DNA from 4 places in the Bradyrhizobium sp. SZCCHNR1093 genome. Region 1 is predicted to be linked to each of the others. Evidence: predicted binding sites of a transcription regulator. Region 1 holds the regulator's gene; each other region holds the start of a gene.
What was found. Region 1 encodes PhoB, which activates phosphate uptake and scavenging genes when phosphate is short. Its sites were predicted from a motif close to TGTCATNNANCTGTCAT; they were not measured.
Positions count from the first base shown of each region.

Region 2: the regulator PhoB is predicted to act here: its motif matches at 1,237-1,253, upstream of QX070_RS20390 (YbhN family protein).
Region 3: the regulator PhoB is predicted to act here: its motif matches at 2,460-2,476, upstream of QX070_RS06315 (PhnD/SsuA/transferrin family substrate-binding protein).
Region 4: the regulator PhoB is predicted to act here: its motif matches at 1,900-1,916, upstream of QX070_RS24755 (Orn/Lys/Arg decarboxylase N-terminal domain-containing protein).

Region 1 covers NZ_JAUHJJ010000002.1:922,440-926,012, forward strand. The annotation lists gene pstB (phosphate ABC transporter ATP-binding protein PstB) at 1-754, shown strand, start outside; gene phoU (phosphate signaling complex protein PhoU) at 785-1,501, shown strand; gene phoB (phosphate regulon transcriptional regulator PhoB) at 1,518-2,225, shown strand; gene QX070_RS09915 (trypsin-like serine protease) at 2,371-3,573, shown strand, end outside.
Region 2 covers NZ_JAUHJJ010000006.1:62,293-65,865, reverse strand. The annotation lists gene QX070_RS20390 (YbhN family protein) at 1-1,081, opposite strand, end outside; gene QX070_RS20385 (ferritin-like domain-containing protein) at 1,466-1,972, shown strand; gene QX070_RS20380 (hypothetical protein) at 2,047-2,481, opposite strand; gene QX070_RS20375 (hypothetical protein) at 2,590-3,120, shown strand; gene QX070_RS20370 (YdcF family protein) at 3,207-3,573, shown strand, end outside.
Region 3 covers NZ_JAUHJJ010000002.1:143,509-147,081, forward strand. The annotation lists gene QX070_RS06305 (sigma-54 dependent transcriptional regulator) at 1-32, opposite strand, end outside; gene QX070_RS06310 (HAMP domain-containing sensor histidine kinase) at 22-1,482, opposite strand; gene QX070_RS06315 (PhnD/SsuA/transferrin family substrate-binding protein) at 1,479-2,228, opposite strand; gene QX070_RS06320 (metalloregulator ArsR/SmtB family transcription factor) at 2,593-2,958, shown strand; gene QX070_RS06325 (arsenate reductase ArsC) at 2,951-3,478, shown strand; gene arsB (ACR3 family arsenite efflux transporter) at 3,482-3,573, shown strand, end outside.
Region 4 covers NZ_JAUHJJ010000009.1:47,962-51,534, forward strand. The annotation lists gene cobS (adenosylcobinamide-GDP ribazoletransferase) at 1-173, opposite strand, end outside; gene QX070_RS24745 (histidine phosphatase family protein) at 170-763, opposite strand; gene cobT (nicotinate-nucleotide--dimethylbenzimidazole phosphoribosyltransferase) at 763-1,818, opposite strand; gene QX070_RS24755 (Orn/Lys/Arg decarboxylase N-terminal domain-containing protein) at 1,962-3,573, shown strand, end outside.

The DNA.
Region 1 (3,573 bases):
GCCGGCCAAGGTGACCGCGCGCAACCTCAACTTCTACTACGGCGACCATCACGCGCTGAAGAACATCAACCTGTCGCTGGGCACCAACCGCGTCACCGCGTTCATCGGCCCGTCCGGCTGCGGCAAGTCCACGCTGCTGCGCATCTTCAACCGGATGTACGATCTCTATCCGGGCCAGCGGGCGACCGGGCAGCTGATGCTCGACAACACCAACATCCTCGATCCCAAGCTCGATCTGAATCTGCTGCGCGCCCGGGTCGGCATGGTGTTCCAGAAGCCGACGCCGTTCCCGATGACGATCTACGAAAACATCGCCTTCGGCATCCGCCTCTATGAGAAGATCTCGAAGTCGGAGATGGACGACCGGGTCGAGAAGGCGCTGCGCGGCGGCGCGTTGTGGAACGAGGTCAAGGACAAGCTCAACGCCTCGGGCCTGTCGCTGTCCGGCGGCCAGCAGCAGCGGCTGTGCATCGCGCGCACCGTGGCGGTCCGGCCGGAGGTGATCTTGTTCGACGAGCCGTGCTCGGCGCTCGATCCGATCTCGACCGCCAAGGTCGAGGAGCTGATCCAGGAGCTGGCCGAAAACTATACGATCGCCATCGTGACGCATAACATGCAGCAGGCGGCGCGCGTCTCCGACAAGACCGCCTTCATGTATCTCGGCGAGCTGATCGAGTTCGACGACACCAGCAAGATCTTCACTTCGCCGAGTGATCGGCGGACCCAGGATTACATCACCGGCCGGTTCGGCTGACGCCGACGACATTGCCTTCAGGAGATCATCATGGCCAGTGAACATACCGCCAAGGCGTTCGACAGCGATCTGCAGGACCTGACCCGTCTGGTATCGGAGATGGGCGGCCTCGCGGAGCGGCTGATCGTCGATTCCGTCGATGCGCTGGTGCGGCGCGACATCGCGCTCGGCCAGAAGGTGGTCGCCACCGACGCCGAGGTCGACAAGCTGCAGCGCATCATCGAGGAGCGCGCCGTGCTCACGATCGCCCGTCGCCAGCCGATGGCGGTCGACCTGCGCGAGATCGTCGGCGCGATGCGCGTGGCGACCGATCTGGAGCGCATCGGCGACCTCGCCAAGAACATCGGCAAGCGCGTCGCGGCGCTGGAGAGCGACTTCCATCCGCTGAAGCTGATCCGCGGCCTCGAGCACATGACCGATCTGGTGCAGTCGCAGGTCAAGACGGTGCTGGACGCCTATGCCGCGCATGACCTGCCGGCGGCGATGACGGTGTGGAAGGGCGACGAGGAAGTCGACGCCATCTGCACCTCGCTGTTCCGCGAGCTCCTGACCTACATGATGGAGGATCCGCGCAACATCTCGTTCTGCATCCACCTGATGTTCTGCGCCAAGAACATCGAGCGCATCGGCGATCACGCGACCAACATCGCCGAGACTGTATTCTATATGATCGAAGGCCAGCAGATCATGGACAAGCGCCCGAAGGGCGACATGACGAGCTTCGCGACGACGATTCCCGGTAACTAAGAGAGACGGTTCAGACATGGGCGCCCGAATTCTGGTGGTGGAGGACGAGGAGGCGCTGACGACGCTGCTGCGCTACAACCTCGAGGCCGAAGGCTACGAGGTCGAGACCGTGGCGCGCGGCGACGAGGCCGACACGCGGCTGAAGGAGCGCGTTCCGGATCTCGTCGTGCTCGACTGGATGCTGCCGGGCCTCTCCGGCATCGAGCTGTGCCGCCGCCTGCGCGCGCGGACCGAGACCCGGCAATTGCCGATCATCATGCTGACGGCGCGCGGCGAGGAGAGCGAGCGCGTGCGCGGACTCGCCACCGGCGCCGACGACTACATCGTCAAGCCGTTCTCGGTGCCGGAGCTCCTGGCGCGCGTGAAAGGCCTGCTGCGGCGGGCGAGCCCGGAGCGGCTGGCGACCGTGCTGTCCTATGGCGACATCGAGCTCGACCGCGAGAAACGCCGCGTGGCGCGCTCGGGGCGGCCGATCGATCTCGGCCCGACCGAATACCGCCTGCTCGAATTCTTCCTCGAGCACCCCGGCCGCGTGTTCAGCCGCGAACAGCTGCTCGACAGCGTTTGGGGCCGCGACATCTACATCGACGAGCGCACCGTCGACGTCCATATCGGCCGCCTGCGCAAGCTGCTCAATCCCGGCCGCGAGCAGGACCCGATCCGCACCGTGCGCGGCGCCGGTTATGCGCTCGATGATCGCTTCGCCAAGAGCGAGCAGGTGTAAGGGCGATGGGCGTGAGGATGAAGAAGGTGTGAGGCGCGAGCGGGCCCGATTGAGGAGATCGCGGTCCGCTTTCCGCCACGCCGCCGCCGTCTTGATCGTGTCTGCTTCGTGGCCCGTCACGATGTTTCGGTCCCAGCGGACGCCCTTGATCAAGACCATCATCATATCTCTTGTCATGCTGCTCGGCAGCTTGGCGGGCGCCCCGGCCGCCGAGCTCGAGGACGCGGTCGCGGCGGCAGGCAACGGGCAGCATGCGGCGGCGATGCGACGGCTGCTGCCGCTGGCCGCCAAGGGCGATGCGCGGGCGCAGTTCGACGTCGGCTTCATGCAGGCGTTCGGCTGGGGCGTGCCGCGTAATCCGAGCGAGGCGCTGGCCTGGTACCGCAAGGCCGCCGATCAGGGGCTCGCCGTCGCGCAACATTATCTCGGCATCGCCTACGTCAATGGCGAGGGTGTTGCCTCCAACTACGGCGAAGCCAGTCGCTGGTTCAGCCGCGCCGCGGCGCAGGGCTTCGCCCAGTCGCAATACATGCTCGGCCTGATGCTGCTCGACGGCCGCGGTGTGAAACAGGACGTCGTGCAGGGCTATGCCTGGCTGGTGATGGCGGGCCGTAGTGGCGTGCGATCGGCCGGCCGCGACGTGCAGCGGGTCAGGTTGACCGAGCCGCAGCGCGTCCAGGCCCAGAGCGCCATTGCGTCCTGGCAGCCGAAACCGGAATCGGCGGATGCGGGCATTGCCACTCCGCGTCCGGAGCAATTGCTCGGGCTCGATCGCCACATCGGCGAGGTCGTCGATCCCACCTCCTGGCCGGCGTCGTCGATCGGCGTCGTCACCGTCGCGCAATACTCGAGCGGCGGCTGGTGCACCGGCACCCTGGTGGCGCCGCGCGTCGTGCTCACCGCCGCGCATTGCGTCTTCAACGGCGTGGCGCAGGTCAGCCCCGGCAATGTCCGCTTCCTGGCCGGCATGAACCGTGGCACGCCGGCGGCATCGTCGGTCGCCGACAAGCTGATCGTGGCGCCCGATTTCGTCCCGACCCGGCACGACAGATGGTCGCTCGACCGCTCGCCCGCCGATTGGGCGCTGATCGTGCTGAAGGATGCGCTGCCGTCGAAGCCGGTGGCGGTCAAGGCGCTGACCCGCGAGGAGCTCGCGGCTGCGACCACGGCCGGAACCATCTCCGAGATCGGCTATGGCCAGGAGCGGCGCTATTCGCCGACCGGCCAGCGCAATTGCAGCGCCGGCATGACCGGGGATGCCCGGCTGTTGACAGTGCATTGCCTGGCCAATTTCGGCTATTCGGGCTCGCCGATCCTGGCCGAGGTCGGCGGGGAGCCGGCCGTGGTC
Region 2 (3,573 bases), on a different contig from region 1:
AGTGGCGCTTGATGCGCTGGGGAACCGCAGCGGGTGCTGCGGCCGCGGCGCGCTTGGCGGCGACCTCGTCCTCGCAGGCGGCGTTCAGCCGGCGCCGCTCCTGCCACGGCTTGACGACGTTCATCCAGAGCTCCCTGATGCCCATGATCGAGATCGCGATGGCGAAGGGGATCACGAAATAGAGCACGCGGAAGACGAGCAGGGTGGCCAAGAGCTGCTCGCGGCCGAACTGCGGCAGCGCCACCAGCATCGCGGCATCGAACACGCCGATGCTGCCAGGCGCATGGCTGGCAAAGCCGAGCAGGGTGGCGAGGATGAACACCACCGACAGCGACAGGAAGTCGATCGGAGGATCGGCGGGGACGAGCAGGTACATCGCCAGCGCGCAGAAGCCGAGGTCGACGACGCCGATCAGGATCTGCACCAGCGTGAGCTGCGCGGAAGGCAGCACCACCTTCCAGCCGTTCTGGCCGAGCTGCCGGCGGTTCTTGCCGGCGGTCAGCCAGCCGAGATAGGCGAAGATTGCCCCGAGGATGCCGATCGCGATCAGCTGGTTCATCGCCGGGGGCAACTGGTCCATCGCGGTGGCGGCGGCCGGATGCAGGGTCATGCCGATGCCGAGCACGAACAGGTTGCCGAGCCAGAAGGTCAGGCCCGACAGGAAGCAGATCTTGGCGACGTCGATCGCGGACAGGCCGTAGTCCGAATAGATCCGGAACCGGATCGCGCCCCCGGTGAAGACGGTGGCGCCGATGTTGTGGCCGATCGAATAGCTGGTGAAGGCGCTCATCGCTGCGATGCGATAGGGGACGTGTTTCTTGCCAATCGTTCGCAGTGCAAAATAGTCATAGAAGGTCAGCGTGCAGAACGCGCCGATCACACACAAGGCCGCGAGCGCGATGTGACCGAGCGGGATTTCGGTGAGCGCCGTCAGGATGACGCCGGCATCGACGCCCTTGAGCGTGCGCACGAGCGTCGTGATCGCGAAGGCGATGATCGCAAGGCTCGCTGCAATCCCCAGCCGCTTCCAGCCGATCCATTTCTTGAAGCCACGCGAGAGCGTGGTCAGCAGGCGCTGCATTCATCCTCCCGGCGGGGCGGTACTAGTTCTTGGAAAAGAGGCGAAACCATTGGTCGATGGAGGCGGGCAATTCGTGACAGCCTGTTCCTTATGCTAAAATGCGCGCCTTGTGCAGTCCTTGACACAGCTCAGCTCCGACCCATGCGGCGCGGGTCTGTCACACTCCAGTCACATGGCTGGCGGCCGCCTCAGTTCGGTCCAATTGGTTACGCGCGCGGTTCACGAGCAAACCTGGCCCTCTGCGACCGGTTCCGGCCGGCAGGGCCGGTTGCGCCGGAACAACCGCCGTGGCCGCCGGTTAGCGCCCCGCGGGCACAGCGAATATGGCGACGATCGGTCGGGGAGGGACCTGCCATGTTCCCGAACCAAGAGGACATGAGGCAAATGGGACTGTTCACCAAGGACATCAAGACGATGAACGATTTGTTCGTTCATCAGCTGCAGGACATCTATTACGCCGAGAACCAGCTCGTCAAAGCGCTGCCAAAGATGGCGGACAAGGCGACGGATCGGAAGCTCAAGCAGGGTTTTCTGACCCATCTCGATGAGACGAAGACGCATGTGACGCGTCTCGAGCAGGTGTTCAAGATGCACGGCATCGCGGCCAAGGCGGTCGACTGTCCGGCGATCGACGGCATCATCGAGGAGGCCGAGGAGGTCGCGGGCGAGGTCACCGACAAGGCCGTGCTGGACGCAGCGCTGATCAACGCCGCCCAGGCGGCCGAGCACTACGAGATCACGCGCTACGGCAGCCTGATCGCCTGGGCCAAGCAGCTTGGCCGCAGCGACTGCGCCGCCGTGCTGCAGAAGACGCTCGACGAGGAGAAGGCGACCGACATGAAGCTGACCAAGCTCGCCGAGAGCGGCGTCAACCTGCGCGCCGCAAGCTGATCGCGTCACCAGTCGATGAGACAAAACGCCGCGCGGACATCCCGCGCGGCGTCGTCGCATCCGGATGCCGCGCGTCAGCTCTTACGCAACGCGAAATTGGCGCCGCAGAACGCCATCAGGGCACCGAGGCAGAGCGCGGCGAGGCCGGCCAGCACACCCGAGGCCGACGGCACCGGGCTCGGGCCGGAGATCGCCTGGCCGATGCCGGCCAGCATCAGTACGCCGACCACGACCAGGAAGTTGCGCATCCGCTGCGGGATCTCGCCCGACACCGCGCTGTGCATGATGTTGGCGATGAAATAGCCCGAGGAGAAGCCGACCGTGGCGATCAGCCACCAGGCGATCGCCGATCCCGCCGGCATGAAAGCGCCGCTCTCGGTCTGCCACAGGCCGCCGAGATCGAGCCCGTAGCGGGCGCCGAGCATGTGCACGGCCAGCGCCAGCAGCACGCCGGCGGCCATCGCTCCGGCCAGGATCAGGTGGCGCGGAAAATAGATCGTTTCGCTCATGCTCCGTTTGTAGGATAAGGCGCGCGCCACGCGCAACAGGACCGATCCATTTCCCAGGACATCACCACAGAAGGCCATGACGCGATCCGCTACGCCTACAAGGCGTCGTTGATCGGCGCCGCGCAGCAGTTCGAGCTCACGGGGCAGGGCCTGTCGTGGCGGTTCGCCGGCCGGACCGGCCTGTGGCCGTACGCCGACATCGCCGCGATCCGGCTGTCCTACCGGCCGGTGTCGATGCAGGCGAAGCGTTTTCGTGCCGACATCACCCATCGCGATGGCCGCAGGCTGAGCATCATCTCGACTTCCTGGCAGACGGCGGCGCTGATGGCGCCGCAGAGCGAGGCCTATCGTGCTTTCATCCTCGGCCTGCATGCGCGGCTCGCCTCGAGCGGCAGCAACGCGCGGCTCACGGCCGGCCTCGGCCGCTTCACATATGGCGCCGCGCTCGCCGCGATCGCGCTGTTCGCGGTGGCGATGACGGGGCTTCTGGTGCGTGCGCTCGTCATCGCCGAATGGTCGGGAGCGTTGTTCCTGATCGGCTTCGCCGCGCTGTTCGCCTGGTATGTCGGCGGCTTCATCACCCGCAACAGGCCGCGCAGCTACACGTTCACGGATATTCCCGGCTCGCTGCTGCCGTGATCACGCGGCGTCATCGCCGGTCATCGAATGTGAGCGCGCGACAGCGCCGCGTCATGCCAGGATGAGCCGACGTTGGGAGAAGAACGATGCAGGATCGCGCGCTGCGCAGACCGGATGACGCCGAGATCGCCGTGGTCAACGCGCGGCATTTCGCCGATACGCCGCTGCGGCCGGCCGATCTCCTGTTCGTGTTCGGGACCCGCGTCGACGAGGAGCTGCGTGCCGAGACGGCGGTGAAGCTGTGGCAGCAGGGCTACTTCCGCCACGCCATCGTCAGCGGCGGGATCACGCCGGGCGCTGATCTTTCGGAGTGTACGCTGATCAAGGCCGCCATGGTGAGGCGCGGCATTCCGGCCGAGCGCATCCTCGAAGAGCACCACGCCACGAATACCGGCGAGAACGTCGCGCTCGCGCTGCCGGTGATCGACGCCGCGCTCGGCCTCGCCAATGTCG
Region 3 (3,573 bases), 780 kb from region 1:
ATCACAGCGATGGACACTGACTCAGGCAACATTGCGCTGCTCCTCCCCCGAGCCATCGGGTATCGCTATGGAGATCGCCGTTCCGCCGCCGGCCGGATGCTCGACTCGGATGGAGCCGCCGACTTCCAGAACGAGACGCCGAATGATCCAAAGGCCAAGGCCGGGCTCTCCGGGCCGTGGCGCGGCATCCGCTTCACGGCTTTCGAGGTAGCTGACCCTATCCTGGTCGAGTCCGGCGCCTTCGTCGCTCACTGTCAGGACTAGGCTGCCGTCCACCAGCCCCGCTTCGAATGCGATACGGCCGGCGGGCGCGCTTGCTTGGCACGCGTTGAGCAGCAGATTGAGCGCGGCCTGACGGACGGCATTCGCTCTGACGGGAATCTCGCCGGGAAGCTCGTTCGCCCACGACAGCGAAAGGTTTCTGCGATCGAGCTCAGGACCGATCAGAAGACGCAGGTCCTCGATGTCGCTTGGCTTCAGCGGACGCATCGCGGTGTCGACACGGTGGGTCACCAATGCGGACCTCACGACGTCGCGGATGCCCGCGAGCCCCCGCTCAAGAAGAGAGAGTGCACGCTCCCGAACCCCGAGCTGATGGCCATGTCGCCGGAGCGTCTCGATCGCGTTGAACATGCCTCCCAGCGGATTGTTGATTTCGTGGGCCATCCCGGAGGCAAGACGGCCGAGGCTAGTGAGACGTTGCTCTTCCGCGACGCGAGCAGCCAGCGCCTCACGCTCGTTCCATGATCGCACCATCATGTTGTAGTGTCTGAACAGGCGACCGAACTCCGAACTGGGCGGTCCGACATCCTCATCTGCGATGCACCGCAGTTCGCCGGACTGCCCCCGCCTGAAATGCGTGGTCAAGAGCTGCACCGGTCGCAGCATTCTGCGCACCGCGATGAAGCCGACCGCCGCGACCAGCATAGTGATGGCGATATTGGTCGCGACCAACGTCCAGAGCACGTCCCGCCGCTCCTTGAATCGGGCGCCGACGTCGAATTGGGTGTAGATCACCCCGATGCGACGCCCCTGATCGAGCAGCACGCGGCGGACGCCGGCACGCTCGGCCTGCTCGTCAAGCCAGCTATCGTTTGCGTCCGCAAACCGATCGACGATCGACTTCGGCACGGGTGCAAAGGCCGGCACGGTACGGGGATCGAAGGAAGCCAGGACGATGCCGTCGGGTTCCGCCACCACCGTCTCGAGAATCGTCAAGCCGCGGTACAGTGAACGAGCGCGGTCGAGATTGTCGAACGTCTCCCAGGCGTCCCCACGGATCACCGCAGGCATCACCGACGACGAAAGCCCGTCCAGGTAGGCGGCGGTCAATTCCCGGAAATGGCGATCCTGGGTTTCGGCGAGCCTCTTGAGCACCTGATCTGTGAGCACCACCCCGATGGCGACCATGAGCAGCGCCACAAGCGCAGGGACCTTGATCACGACCGGCAGATTCGATCTCAGGTCGAAGCGAGCGCTCATCCGAGGCTCCGAACATAGTTCATCTTCGCCCCAATCGTGTCGAACAGGGATGGATCGCTTCTCGTGAAACCGTCGAGATGCAGCATCTGCAGCACCCGACGGGCCTCCGGATCGGACGACATCCCGACGAACGCTGCGGCCAGGTCATCGACCGAAAGTCCGCTCGGGCGGCTCTTGCCGCACGCCACCGGCGGAAATCCTAGCCATTCCGATTGTCGCAACACGCGAGTTGGAGCCGTCAAATCGGGCTCTACGATGCTGAGGACTTCCCACACGTAGCCATCGACGGATCCGCTATCCGCCAGCCCGGAGGCGACTGCGCGGACGACGTTGCGATGACCATAGGTGAAGAAGTGATGCCTGAAGAAATCCTCCGGCTTGGTGTGCATATCGGTCAGAAGGGCGCGAGTGACGAGGAAGCCGGAATTGCTGTCGGGATCGGAGAACGCGTGCGTGTCGCCTTTCAGATCGGGAAAGGACTCGGCCTTACGGCGGGCATCGACGATCACGTAGGACTGGTAAAGTGGGCGGCCCTTCCACACCGGTACCGCTACCAGATCGAGCTGCTCGCGAAATTGGACGTAGGGGTAGCCGCAGATCCAGGCAGCATCAATTTGTCCGTTTACCAGGAGGAGCGTGATCTCCTGGTAGGTTCGGCGCGTGAGGATCTGGACTTCCCTGCTCCAAATGCGCTCAAGATAAGAGCGAAGTGTCGCCAACAGCTCCAAGTCGGAAGTCAGAAGCACGGGCGTGAGCCCAATCTGCACCGGCCGCGGATCAGCCGCTACGGCGCGTCTGCTTTTAAGAGCAATCGTACTCGCCGCTAGTCCGGATAGGACTGCGCGCCTCGTGACTCGCGTTCTATTCGCATGTGATGCAGGGGCCTGCCTTTGACGCAAACCCATGGCGATTCCTCCTAGAGTCGTCGCCCCTTTTTTCTTAGAGAGTATCGAATGGCGTCTGGCGCGGCAACGAATATGACAGGCATGTGACGGTGAGGTATTGAGATAGCTCAAGCAACAGCTCACCGGCGCGCGTCTCAAGGACCTGCGGGAGCTCAGCGCCACTCTGTGGTTGACAGAATGCTGTAATATCCATAAGTCTAGAAATATGGATAATGAAGAAGCGGTCTTGGCGCTCGCCGCGCTCGCTCAGCCCACTCGGCTGAACGCATTTCGTATTCTGGCAAGTCATGAGCCGGAGGGTCTGTCGGCCGGAGAGCTTGCTCGCGCCCTGGAAGTTCCCCAGAACACGCTCTCGGCGCACCTTTCGATCCTTTCAAGGGCGGACCTCGTCACCTCGGAGCGACACAGCCGGTCGATCATCTATCGCGCCAATCTTGCCGAATTCCAGAAGGTGGCGCTGTTTCTGCTGCAGGACTGCTGCGGCGGCCGGCCGGAAGTCTGCGCACCATTGATTGAAAGCCTTGCGCCTTGCTGTCCTCCGAAAAAGAAAAGGGAGCGAAGCCGTGTCTGATCACCTCTACAACGTTCTCTTCCTCTGCACCGGCAACTCCGCCCGTTCAATCATGGCGGAATCGATCCTGCGAAAGAATGCCGGCGGCCGCTTCCGGGCGTTCTCGGCAGGCAGCACGCCGAAGGGCGCGGTCAACCCGCTGGCGCTACGCACTCTCCAAAGCCTGGACTATCCGACCGACGGCTTGCGCTCGAAGAGCTGGCTCGAGTTCGCCGCCCCCGATGCACCCGTCATGGATTTCGTCTTCACGGTCTGCGACAACGCCGCCGGTGAGACCTGTCCGGTGTGGCCTGGACAGCCGATGACCGCTCACTGGGGCATCGAGGATCCCGCCGCAGTCGAAGGTATTGATCTCCAGAAGGAGGCGGCATTCGTGACCGCCTTCCGGTACCTGAAGAATCGCATCGGTACCTTCACCAATCTTCCTCTGCGCAGCATCGACAAACTGTCGCTCGGCACCAAGTTGCGCGAGATCGGCCGGTCGGAAGGCGCGAGTTCATCCCGCAACGACGTGGCCTGACACATGAGCATCTTCGAACGTTACCTCACACTTTGGGTTGCCCTCTGCATCGTCGCCGGCGTCGTGCTCGGCCACTTCATGCCTAGCTTCTTCGG
Region 4 (3,573 bases), on a different contig from region 1:
TCGGCATCATGAAAAAGGCGGGCGACCAGCGCCAGACAGGCGCCAATCACCAGTCCGGCTGCCGGAAACCAGACCGACGCCCGCGCCAGATCGTCCGGTCGTAACTCAGCGACCCGCGGTGTCGGCAGCCGTGTCAGGAATTGCAATGCGATCCAGAATTCACGAAGCATCATGGCTGGATGATCTCGACGATTTCGCCCCAAGGTACACCATCATCGCCCTGCCCGGCTTCGAGCGTGATCCGCGTACCAGGGCGAATGCGTAAGCTCCACAGCTGGTGCAGCGGCCAGCCGAGCAGATGCGAGAGCGCTGCGCGTATGGCGCCGCCATGGGTCACCACGAGAACCGGCGCAGGCTCGGGCCGGACAAGGATACGATGTGTCGCGCGCGCCACTCGCGCCTGCAAATCGGACCAGCTCTCACCGCCCGGCACCCGGACCTCAGCATCGGCATGGAAGGTGTCGAGCAAGGCTTCGCCTCCGGGCTCCGCGGCGATGTCGCGATGCGTCCGCCCGTCCCAGCGTCCGAAATCGAGCTCGCTCCAATCCGCATCGATGTCCAGCGCACAGTTGGTCTGCCGGGCATAATCCTCCGCTGCCGCACGTGCGCGCGCCAACGGCGAGCTGACGACGCTGTGCCAGATCAGGCTCCGCGTCTGCCGCCGGAATTGATCCCAGCCGAGGTCGCTGAGCGGCGGGTCGGTACGGCCGTCGAGATAGCCGTCCCGTCCTGTCGTCCCGTGCCGCAGCAGATCGATCCGCATCAGGACTTGGCTCCCGAGACGGCGGCCTCCGCAAAGGTGGCCATGCCCCCGTGGAGCACACAGGCCAGCCGGATGATCGGCAGCGCAGTGGCGGCGCCCGAGGCCTCGCCAAGCCGCAGATCGAGGTCGATCAGCGGACGGGCACCGAGCGCGTCGAGCACGATGGCGTGGCCGCGCTCGGCCGAGCGATGCGAGAACAGCAGCCACGGACGGCAGGAGGGATTGAGGCGGACGGCGACCAGCGCCGCGACAGAGACGATGAAGCCGTCGACCAGCACCGGCCAGCGCCGCTGCGCGGCGGCGACGATCGCGCCGGCCATCGCAATGATCTCGAAGCCGCCGACGGCAGCCAGGACGTCCGCGACGGCCGCTCCCGCCGTGAGCCCGTATCGCCCCAACGCATCGGCAATCACCGCAGCCTTCCTGGCCCGTCCGTCGGCGTCGAGCCCGGTGCCGCTGCCGACGATGTCCGCGGGCGCGCATGACAGCAGCGCGGCGGCAATCGCTGCCGCCGATGTCGTGTTGCCGATCCCCATCTCGCCGAAGATCACGAGTTGCGGCGCGTGATCGTCCTGCCGCACCACCGCGCGCCGTCCGGCTTCGGCCGCGAACGCAACCTCCTCCAGCGTCAGCGCCGCCTCGGTGCTGAAGTCGCGCGTGCCGCGCCGCGGCTTGTCGACGACCACGCCGGGCACCGGCTCGCTCGCCAGCGTGCCGACGTCGACCACCTCCAGCGGACAGCCGAGGCTGCGCGACAGCACCGAAATCGCCGCACCGCCGCGGGCGAAGTTGTGAAGCATCTGGACCGTGACTTCGGGCGGATAGGCCGAGACCCCGCGCGCCGCGATGCCGTGGTCGCCTGCGAACAGCACCACCGGCACCCGGTCGGCCCCTGGACGTTCCGACGCCTGCAGCGCGGCCAGATCGACCGCCACCTGCTCCAACCGCCCAAGGGCGCCAAACGGCTTGGTCAACTGGGCCTGGCGTTCCAGCGCTGCCTGCCGATGGAGCTCGGACGGGGCCACACAATCAAGGCTGATCCATTCGGGAAGCACCACGGATCCTTTCAGCATCACTCGGGTTCGGGACGATTGCCACTGCGAGGCGACCGAGACAAGCTCCGTGAGGCGCCCTATTGTCATCGAAGCGTCATCGAACGTGACGACAGGTGGCTGCCCACCCAGCCCGAAAGACTGTCATGGAATACTTCCGCCGCTTCACCTTCCTGTTCGCCGCGCCCGTGTTCGAGACCGACGACCTTGCGGGGCTCCGCTTCAACCAGATCATCGAGGAGATCCAGCGCTCGGGCTTCGAGGTGGTGCGCGCCCGCAAGCTGGAGGACGCCGAGATCGCCGTGCAGACGGATGCCGCGATCGGCTGCATGGTCGTCGATTGGGGCAAGAAGGGCCTGGAAGGCAAGACGGCGTCGCTGATCAACCTGATGCGCCGTCGCGGACTGGACTTCCCGATCATCCTCCTGATCCGCCGCAAGCGGTTCGAGGATCTGCCGGTCGAGGTGCTCGACTTCATCGACGGATACGTCTTCCTGTCGGAGGAGACTCCAGCCTTCATCGCCAAGAACCTGGTCAGCCGGCTGAAGCAATATGCCGAGACACTGAAGACGCCATTCTTCGGCGCGCTGGTCGACTATGCCGAGGAAGGCAACCAGCTCTGGACCTGCCCCGGGCACAATGGCGGCGTGTTCTATAGCCGCAGCCCGATCGGCCGGGTCTTCGTCGAGCATCTCGGCGAGGCCGTGTTCCGCGACGATCTCGACAATTCCGTGCTCGATCTCGGCGATCTCCTGACCCATGAGGGGCCGGCGCTGCGCGCGCAGAAGGAAGCCGCGCAGATCTTCGGCGCCGAGAAGACCTATTTCGTCCTCAACGGTACCTCGACCTCCAACAAGGTCGTGCTCGGGGCCCTGGTCACCGACGGCGACCTCGTGCTGTTCGATCGCAACAACCACAAGGCCGCTCATCACGGCGCACTGCTGATTTCGGGCGGCGTCCCGATCTACATCCCAACGGTTCGCAACCCCTGGGGCCTGATCGGCCCGATGCGCTGGGATCTGCTGGACGAAGAGCATCTGCGACAGCAGATCCGCGACAACCCGCTGGTCAAGGACCCCGACGCCTGGCGCAAGGAGCGGCCGTTCCGCGTCGCGGTGGTCGAGGAGTGCACCTATGACGGCACGATCCACAGCGCCGAGATGATCCTGAAGCGGATCGGGCATCTCTGCGACTACATCATGTTCGACGAGGCCTGGGCGGGCTTCATGAAATTCCACCCGCTCTACGCCGGCCGCTTCGCCATGGGCCTCGGCGAGCTCGGACCCGACGCCCCCGGCATCATCGCCACGCAATCGACCCACAAGCAGCTCGCGAGCTTCTCCCAGGCCTCGCAGATCCACGTCAAGGACCGCCACATCAAGGGCCAGCGGCGGCGGGTCGAGCATCGCCGCTTCAACGAAAGCTTCATGCAGCACGCCTCGACCTCGCCGTTCTATCCGCTGTTCGCCTCGCTGGACGTCGGCGCGCAGATGATGAAGGGCCGCTCCGGCGAGGTGCTGTGGGACGACACGATCCGACTCGGAATCGAATTGCGCAAGAAGATCAGGACGATGCGCCGGGAATTCGAGGAGAAGGAGAAGGATCCGGCGCGGCGCTGGTTCTTCGAGCCGTTCGTGCCGGACCGGGTGTCGATCCCCGATGCGGCCAATCCCGGGGCTAGCCATGACGTGGCCTGGGAGGCGATTTCGACCGACCAGCTCGCGACCGATACCGCGCTGTGGCAGCTCACGCCGGGCG